Linked DNA regions of Actinomadura rubteroloni. The protein of the gene in region 1 interacts with the protein of each later gene in a pairwise test. Links are inferred from orthologs where the notes say so. Each region holds a gene or a part of one and is shown in the gene's direction. Other genes may lie near its edges.

Region 1 (4,862 bases):
CCACGACAGCCGGACGGCGACCTCGTCCCCGGTGAGCGAGCGCCCCTCCCGCAGGCGCCGCAGCTCGATGCCGAGCCGCCGCTGGCGGACGGTGGGACCGCGGGACGAACTCATCGCTGCCGATCTCTGGGGGCGCGGTGAAACTTGCAGGGCAAATCGACGGTAGCGCACTGGCAGGGACGCGGCCAGTGCGCGTCCGGGACCGTCCGGGAACGGTCTCGGTGACCGTGACGCCCGAGTAACCCCGTGACGGACGTGATCATCGTGGCACCCTGGGTATGTGATCGTGGGAGTGGGCATCGACGTGGCGGACATCGCGCGGTTCGAGGCGTCCCTGCGGCGGACGCCCGGCCTGCTCGCGCGCCTGTTCACCGCGGACGAGCGCGTGCTGCCAGCCCGGTCGCTGGCCGCCAGGTTCGCCGCGAAGGAGGCGCTCGCCAAGGCCCTCGGCGCGCCCGGCGGGCTGCGCTGGACCGACGCCGAGATCCGCAGGGAGCCGGGCGGACGGCCCGTCCTGCACGTCACCGGGACGGTCGCGGCGGCGGCGGCCGAACGCGGCGTGACGGACTGGCACGTCTCGCTCAGCCACGACGGCGGCATCGCCACGGCGGTCGTGATCGCCGAGGCGCGGAATCCACAGGGAGCGGGGTAGGCCATGCGGTACGCGCACGAGGTGGACAAGGTCCGCGCGGCGGAGCAGGCCCTGATGGCGCGGCTGCCCGACGGCACGCTGATGGCGCGTGCGGCGGCGGGGCTCGCGGCGGTCTGCGCCCGGCTGCTGCCGCGCGTGTACGGCGCGCGGGTGGTGCTGCTCGTCGGCGGCGGCGCCAACGGCGGCGACACCCTCTACGCGGGCGCGCTGCTGGCGCGGCGCGGGGCACGGGTCGTGGCGCTGCGCGCGGGGACGTCCGTTCACGAGGGCGGCGCGGCGGCGCTGCGCGCGGCGGGCGGACGGCTCCTGCCCCCCGACGCGACCGGCGAGATCGACACCGCCGACCTGGTCATCGACGGGCTGACCGGCATCGGCGGGTCCGGCGGGCTGCGCGAGCCGCACGCGACGCTGGCCCGGCGCGCGTCGGCGGCGCCCGCGACGCTCGTGGCGTGCGACGTCCCGAGCGGCGTGGACGCCAGCACCGGCGCGGTCGCGGGCACGGCCGTCCACGCGGACGTGACCGTCACGTTCGGCACCCACAAGCCCGGCCTGATCATCGACCCGGGCGCGGCGCACTGCGGCGTCGTGGAGCTGGTCGACATCGGGCTCGGCGCCGACCTGCCCGACCCGGACGTGGTGGCGGCGCGGCCCGACGACGTCCGGCCGCCCGAGCCGGGACCCGAGTCCGACAAGTACCGGCGCGGCGTCGTCGGCGTCATCGCGGGCAGCGGAACGTTCCCGGGCGCGGCGGTGCTCGCGGCGGGCGCCGCGGTGCGCGGCGGCGCGGGCATGGTGCGGTTCGCCTCCGACGCGCACGCCGTCGAGCTGGTGCGGCAGCGCTGGCCGGAGACGGTGACGCGCGTGGTCGAGCCGGGGCCGGACGTGCTGGCGGAGATCGGCCGCGTCCAGGCGTGGGTCGTCGGGCCGGGCCTCGGCGGCGGGGAGCGGGCCGAGGCGCTGGTGGGGGCGGTGCTGGCGTCCGACGTCCCGGTGCTCGTGGACGCCGACGGCCTCAACGCGGTGTCCCGCTCGGACGCGCTGCGCCGCGCGCTGCTGTGCCGCGACGTGCCGACCGTCCTGACCCCGCACGCGGGCGAGCTGGCAAGGCTGCTGCGGGTCGACCGCGACGCGATCGAGGCGCGGCGGCTGGAGCACGCCCGCCGCGCCGCCGTGGAACTCGGCGCGACCGTGCTGCTCAAGGGGTCGACGACGCTGGTCGCCGAGCTGGACCGGCCCGTCCGCGTCAACCCGACCGGGACGGCGTGGCTGGCGACCGCCGGGACGGGCGACGTCCTGTCCGGCCTGGTCGGCGCGCTGCTGGCGGGCGGGATGGCGGCGCTGGAGGCCGCGGCGGCGGGCGCGTACCTGCACGGGCTCGCGGCGCGGCTGGCGTCCGGGCGGGAGGGCCGGGAGGCGCCGATCAGCGCGGAGGACGTGCTGCGGGCCATCCCGGACGCGTTCCGCACCCTGGACTGACGTCGAGGTAACCCCTACATGTCTTGACATGGCCGTTCGGACGGCACACTGGGGACCATGAGCAGTCCTGCACAGGCGCGTGTGGACCTCGGCGCCGTCCGCGGCAACGTGGCGCTGCTGCGCGAGCGCGCGGCGGGCGCCGAGGTGATGGCGATGGTCAAGGCCGAGGCGTACGGGCACGGCCTGGTCCCGGTGGCGCGGGCGGCGCTGGCGGGCGGCGCGACCTGGCTGGGCGTCGCGAGGGTCGCCGAGGCGCTCGCGCTGCGCTCGGCCGGGGTCACGGGCGTGCCGGTGCTGGTCGGGCTGAGCGTGCCGGGCGAGCCGTACGCCGAGGCCGTCGCGGCGGACGTGGACCTCGTCGTCGGCGCCGCGTGGATGCTGGACGAACTGGCCGCCGCAGCGCCGCGCGCGGGCCGTCCCGCCCGCGTCCACCTCAAGGCCGACACGGGCATGACGCGCGGCGGCACCGGCCCGGACGGCTGGCCCGCGCTGGTCGACGCGGTGCTCGCGGCCGAGGCGGCGGGGACGGTCGAGGTCGTCGGCGTGATGTCGCACTTCGCCTGCGCGGACGAGCCGGGGCACCCGTCGATCGCCCGGCAGCTCACCGCGTTCACCGACATGGCCGGGCACGCCGAGAAGGCGGCCGGGCGGCGGCTGGTGCGGCATCTGGCGAACTCGGCGGCGACGCTGACGCTGCCCGAGGCGCGGTTCGACGTCGTCCGGCCGGGCATCGCGATCTACGGACTGTCGCCGATCCCCGAGCGCGGCGGGTTCGGGCTGCGGCCCGCGATGACGCTGACGGCCGACGCCGCGTTGGTGAAGCGCGTCCCGGCGGGCTCAGGCGTGTCCTACGGCCACACTTTCGTGACCGAGCGTGAGACGACTCTCGCGGTCGTCCCGGCCGGATACGGCGACGGCGTGCCCCGGCACGGCTCCAACCTGCTGGAAGTCCTCGCCGCCGGGCGCCGCCGCCGCATCGCCGGACGCGTGTGCATGGACCAGTTCGTCATCGACCTCGGGGACGATGTCCTGGAGGCGGGCGACGAGGTGGTCCTGTTCGGACCCGGCGACCGGGGCGAGCCGACCGCGCAGGACTGGGCGGACGCGCTCGGCACCATCTCGTACGAGATCGTCACCCGCGTCGGGTTCCGGGTGCCCCGTGTCTACGTCGGAGGGACCGATGGCTAGCAAGCGCGCGGCGGGGAGCCGCCGCCGGAGACTGGGCGTGGCCGGTGCGGTCGCGGGCGCCGGCGCCGCCGGGATCGGCGCGGCGGTCGGGCTGCGGCGGATCGCGGTCGGCCGGGTGCGGCTGCGCCCCGACCCCGACGCCGAGGAGGAGTTCGGCCTGCGGCGCGGCACGCCGGTGCCGGTGCTCGCGCCGGACGGGCTGCCGCTGCACGTCGAGGTCGAGGGCCCCGACGACGCGCCGCTCACGATCGTCTTCTGCCACGGCTACTGCCTGAACCTGCACACCTGGCACTACCAGCGCCGGGACCTGCCGCGCCAGCTCGGCGACGGCGTCCGGTTCGTCTACTGGGACCAGCGCAGCCACGGCCGGTCCGGCCGCGCGGACCCGCTGTCGGCCACGATCGACCAGACCGGCGAGGACCTGGCGGCCGTGCTCGCCGCGACCGTCCCGTCCGGCGGCCGGGTACTGCTCGTCGGGCACTCGATGGGCACGATGACGATCATGGCGCTGGCCGCCGCGCATCCCGCGCTGTTCGCCGAGCAGGTCGCGGGCGTCGTGCTGGTCAACACGTCGGCGGGGGACCTGAAGGAGATGACGCTCGGGCTGCCGCTGGTGCTCGCGAAGCTGCTGCGTCCGATCACCCCGGGCACGCTGCGCGGCCTCGGCCGCCGCGCCGACCTCGTGGACCGGGTGCGCGGCGCGGGCGCCGACCTGGCGTTCTTCGTCACGCGGAAGATGGCCTTCGCGGACCGGTACGTCAGCCCGTCCGTGGTGGACTTCGTGGAGCAGATGATCCGCCGCACGCCGATCGACGTGATCGCCGAGTTCTACCCGACGCTGATGGACCACGACAAGACGGCGGCGCTGCCCGTCGTCGCCGGACGTCCGGCGGTCGTGCTCGTCGCCGGGGCGGACCGGTTCACCCCCGCCGCGCACGGCCGGGCGGTCGCGGCGGCGCTGGACGCGGAGCTGATCGAGATCGAGGAGGCCGGGCACGTGCTGCCGCTGGAGTTCCCGGGCGCGGTGACCGGGGCGGTGCGGCGGCTGGCCGAGCGCCTGCTCGCCGAGCCGAAGGAGCGGAGTGCGTGAGATGGACGTGACGGAGGCGCTGGCGGTCCCGACCGCCGCCGACATGCGGGCGCTCGGGATCCGGCTGGCCGGGCTGCTGCGGGCGGGCGACCTGCTCGTCCTCACCGGCGACCTCGGCGCGGGCAAGACGACCCTCACCCAGGGGATCGGCGAGGGGCTGAACGTGCGGGGGCCGATCACGTCGCCGACGTTCGTGATCGCCCGGGTGCATCCGTCGCTCGGGGACGGTCCCGCGCTCGTCCACGCCGACGCCTACCGCCTCGGCGGCGTCGCGGAGCTGGACGACCTGGACCTCGACGCGTCCCTCGCCGACGCCGTCACGGTCGTGGAGTGGGGCGAGGGGCTCGCCGAAGGTCTCGCCGACGACCGGCTGGAGGTGACGATCGCGCGCGGGCCCGCCGGGACGGACGAGGAACGCGTCGTCCGGCTGACCGGCGTGGGGGAGCGCTGGGCCGG
Region 2 (2,869 bases), on another replicon or contig:
CGCCGAGAACGACCTGCGCCCCGTCGTGGACGCCCTGATCCGCGTCGCGCTCGACCAGCGGCAGGCCGCGCGGGCGCGCAAGGACTACGTCGCCGCCGACGGGATCCGCGACAGCCTCGCCGAGGCCGGGATCCTCATCGAGGACACCGCGCACGGGCCGCGCTGGGAGCTGAAGCGTTCCTGACGAACCGGGCGGGAACGGGTCCGGGGACGAGTACGGTCGGAGACCGGGACTCCCCCTACCCCGAGGCGGTGCGACGTGTTCGAGCGGTTCACCGGCCGCGCCCGCGCGGCGATCGCGGCGGCGCGGGACGAGGCGCGGCGGCTGCGGCACGACCATGTCGGCACCGAGCACCTGCTGCTGGGCCTGCTCGGTGCCGCCGACGATCCGGCCGCTGCGGCGCTGGCGGACGCGGGCGTGACGGCCGACGCCGCCCGCGCCCGCGTCGCCGAGCTGACGGCCCGCGCGGACGGCGGGACGGCCGGCGAGATCCCGTTCACCCCGCGCGCGAAGGCGGCGCTGGAGCTGGCGCTGCGGGAGGCGCGGCGGCTGGACGCCGAGTCGATCGACACCGGGCACGTCCTGCTCGGCGTGCTCCGGGAGGGCGCCGGACGCGGCGTCGCCGTCCTGACCGGCCTCGGCGCCGACCCGGCCGCCCTGCGCGCGGACCTGCTGGAGCGGTGCGGCGGGCCGCGCGCCGAGCCGTTCCTGCCGGGCGCGCGGCCGTCCACCGCCCGCCGCCTGGACGCCATCGAGCGGCGGCTGGAGAGCATCGAGACGCTCCTGGCGAGCGTCGTGGCCCGCATGGACCGGACGTGACGCCTCCGCGCGCCGCGTAAAATCGGAAGGTCCGCCCCCGAACCCGTGCGGGCGTCCGCCACCCGCAACCACATCCGAGGGACAGACATGGCCAAGCGCAAGGGCAAGGGACCGACCCCCAAGGCCGAGGACCGGCACTGGCACGCCAAGCGGCAGCGCGCCCGCGCCGTCAAGAGCGCCAAGCGCACCGGCACGCCGACGGCCGGGCCGACCGCGCCCGCGGCCCGTCCCGGCGACCGCGACCAGGTCCGCAAGAGCCGTCCGGCGGGCGCGCGGCGGGCCAACGGCGAGACGCCGGAGCTGGTCACCGGCCGCAACCCGGTGGTCGAGGCACTGCGCGCGGGCGTCCCGGGCAGCGCGCTGTACGTGTCGGAGGGCCGGGACGACCGCGTCCGCGAGGCGATCCAGATCGCGGCGGACCGGCGGATCCCGCTGATGGAGATCGGCCGCGCCGAACTGGACCGGCTGACCGACGGGGCCGTCCACCAGGGCCTCGCGCTCCAGGTCCGGCCGTACCGGTACGCGCACGCCGAGGACCTGCTGCGCGGCACCGCGCCGCTGATCGTCGCGGTGGACGGCATCACCGACCCGCGCAACCTCGGCGCGATCGTCCGGTCGGCGGCGGCGTTCGGCGCGAGCGGCGTCGTGGTGCCCGAGCGGCGCGCGGCCGGGGTGACGGCGGGCGCGTGGAAGGCGTCGGCGGGCACGCTCGCGGCGATCCCCGTCGCGCAGACGACGAACCTCGCGCGGCAGCTCAAGGCGTACCAGAAGGCCGGGTGCTTCGTGGCCGGGCTGGACGCGGCGGGCACCGTCCCGGTCGGGGAGATCGAGGTCGCCGACGGGCCGTTCGTGCTGGTCGTGGGCTCGGAGGGCAAGGGCATCGGACGCCTGGTCGCCGAGACGTGCGACCTGCTGGTCACGATCCCGATGCCGGGCGCGGCCGAGTCCCTGAACGCGGGCGTCGCGGCGGGGATCGCGCTGTACGAGGCCTCGCGGCTGCGGTCGTCCTGACCGCGCGTACGCTGGGAACGAGCAGAAGGGGGCACCCGAGATGGCATTGCGCCGCCCGTCGTTCCTGCCGTCGCTGGACGAGCTGGAGAACCAGGTGGAGGCACAGGCCGCCGCCCAGGCCCCGAGCAAGAGCGCGTACTTCGACCACCCGATCGCCAAGAACATCTTCTGGATCTCGCTGATCCTGGTGATCGTGTCGCACCTGGTCGCGCTGTCACTGTTCTTCTTCGTCGACTGATCCGCGCCACGGCGGGTAGGCGGTCCCGCGTGAAGGACGCAGTGATCTTCGACGTGGACGGCACGCTGGTCGACACCAACTACCTGCACGCGGTGAGCTGGTGGCAGGCCTTCCGGCAGCACGGGCACACGGTGCCGATGGCGTCCGTCCACCGGGCGGTCGGGATGGGGTCGGACAAGCTGCTCGACGCCGTCCTGCCCGCCGACCGGGACCGTTCGGCCGACGACGCGATGCGCTCGGGCCACTCCGCCCTCTACGCCCAGTACTGGGACCGTCTGGAGGCGTTCGCCGACGCGGGCGCGCTGCTGCGGCGCTGCGCGAGCCAGGGCAGCCGCGTGGTGCTGGCCAGTTCGGCGTCGGCCACCGAGATGGGCGCGCTGCGGCGGGCCCTGGACGCCGACGACGCGATCGACGCCATCGCCTCGTCCGCCGACGTCGAGGAGAGCAAGCCCGCGCCCGACCTGGTCGAGGTCGCGCTGAAGACGGCCGACGTCGGTGCGGAGCAGGCCGTGTTCGTCGGCGACGCCGTGTGGGACGTGCGGGCCTGCGTCCGGGCGGGCGTGCCGTGCGTCGGCGTCCTGTCGGGCGGGACGTCCCGCGCCGAGCTGATGGACGAGGGCGCCGTCGCCGTCTACGCCGATCCGGCGGAGCTGCTGCGGGAGTTCGACGCGAGCGTCCTGCACCGGACCATCGCTTAGCGCGGCGTTCGGGGGGTAGGCGCGGGGTTCCGCCGATCTTCCGGGAGGAACCGCTGATGAAGGCGCTGACCTGGCAGGGCAAGCGCGACGTGCGCGTGGAGG

Evidence for each region. Proteins that work in one complex are often made in the same cells at the same time.
Region 2: the proteins of BTM25_RS19940 (region 1) and rlmB interact in binary tests that used the Escherichia coli proteins (3 or more experiments, as listed by UniProt). The link is inferred for Actinomadura rubteroloni from one-to-one orthologs.

The regions. Positions count from the first base shown.
Region 1 is NZ_MTBP01000002.1:1,833,583-1,838,444, reverse strand. Bases 1-2,891 are described here. They hold BTM25_RS19940 (NAD(P)H-hydrate dehydratase), read left to right. Parts: upstream 1-655; coding sequence 656-2,128; downstream 2,129-2,891. Other genes in these bases: alr (alanine racemase), read left to right, coding at 2,186-2,891; BTM25_RS19945 (holo-ACP synthase), read left to right, coding at 281-652; BTM25_RS19950 (helix-turn-helix domain-containing protein), read right to left, coding at 1-114. Also shown: more of alr, read left to right, coding at 2,892-3,316; BTM25_RS19930 (alpha/beta fold hydrolase), read left to right, coding at 3,309-4,406; tRNA (adenosine(37)-N6)-threonylcarbamoyltransferase complex ATPase subunit type 1 TsaE, read left to right, coding at 4,408-4,862. UniProt on the Escherichia coli protein: Bifunctional enzyme that catalyzes the epimerization of the S- and R-forms of NAD(P)HX and the dehydration of the S-form of NAD(P)HX at the expense of ADP, which is converted to AMP.
Region 2 is NZ_MTBP01000001.1:45,387-48,255, reverse strand. It holds rlmB (23S rRNA (guanosine(2251)-2'-O)-methyltransferase RlmB), read left to right. Parts: upstream 1-907; coding sequence 908-1,831; downstream 1,832-2,869. Other genes in the region: BTM25_RS00215 (zinc-dependent alcohol dehydrogenase), read left to right, coding at 2,824-2,869; BTM25_RS00220 (HAD family hydrolase), read left to right, coding at 2,099-2,767; BTM25_RS00225 (hypothetical protein), read left to right, coding at 1,872-2,069; BTM25_RS00235 (Clp protease N-terminal domain-containing protein), read left to right, coding at 260-820; cysS (cysteine--tRNA ligase), read left to right, coding at 1-184. UniProt on the Escherichia coli protein: Specifically methylates the ribose of guanosine 2251 in 23S rRNA.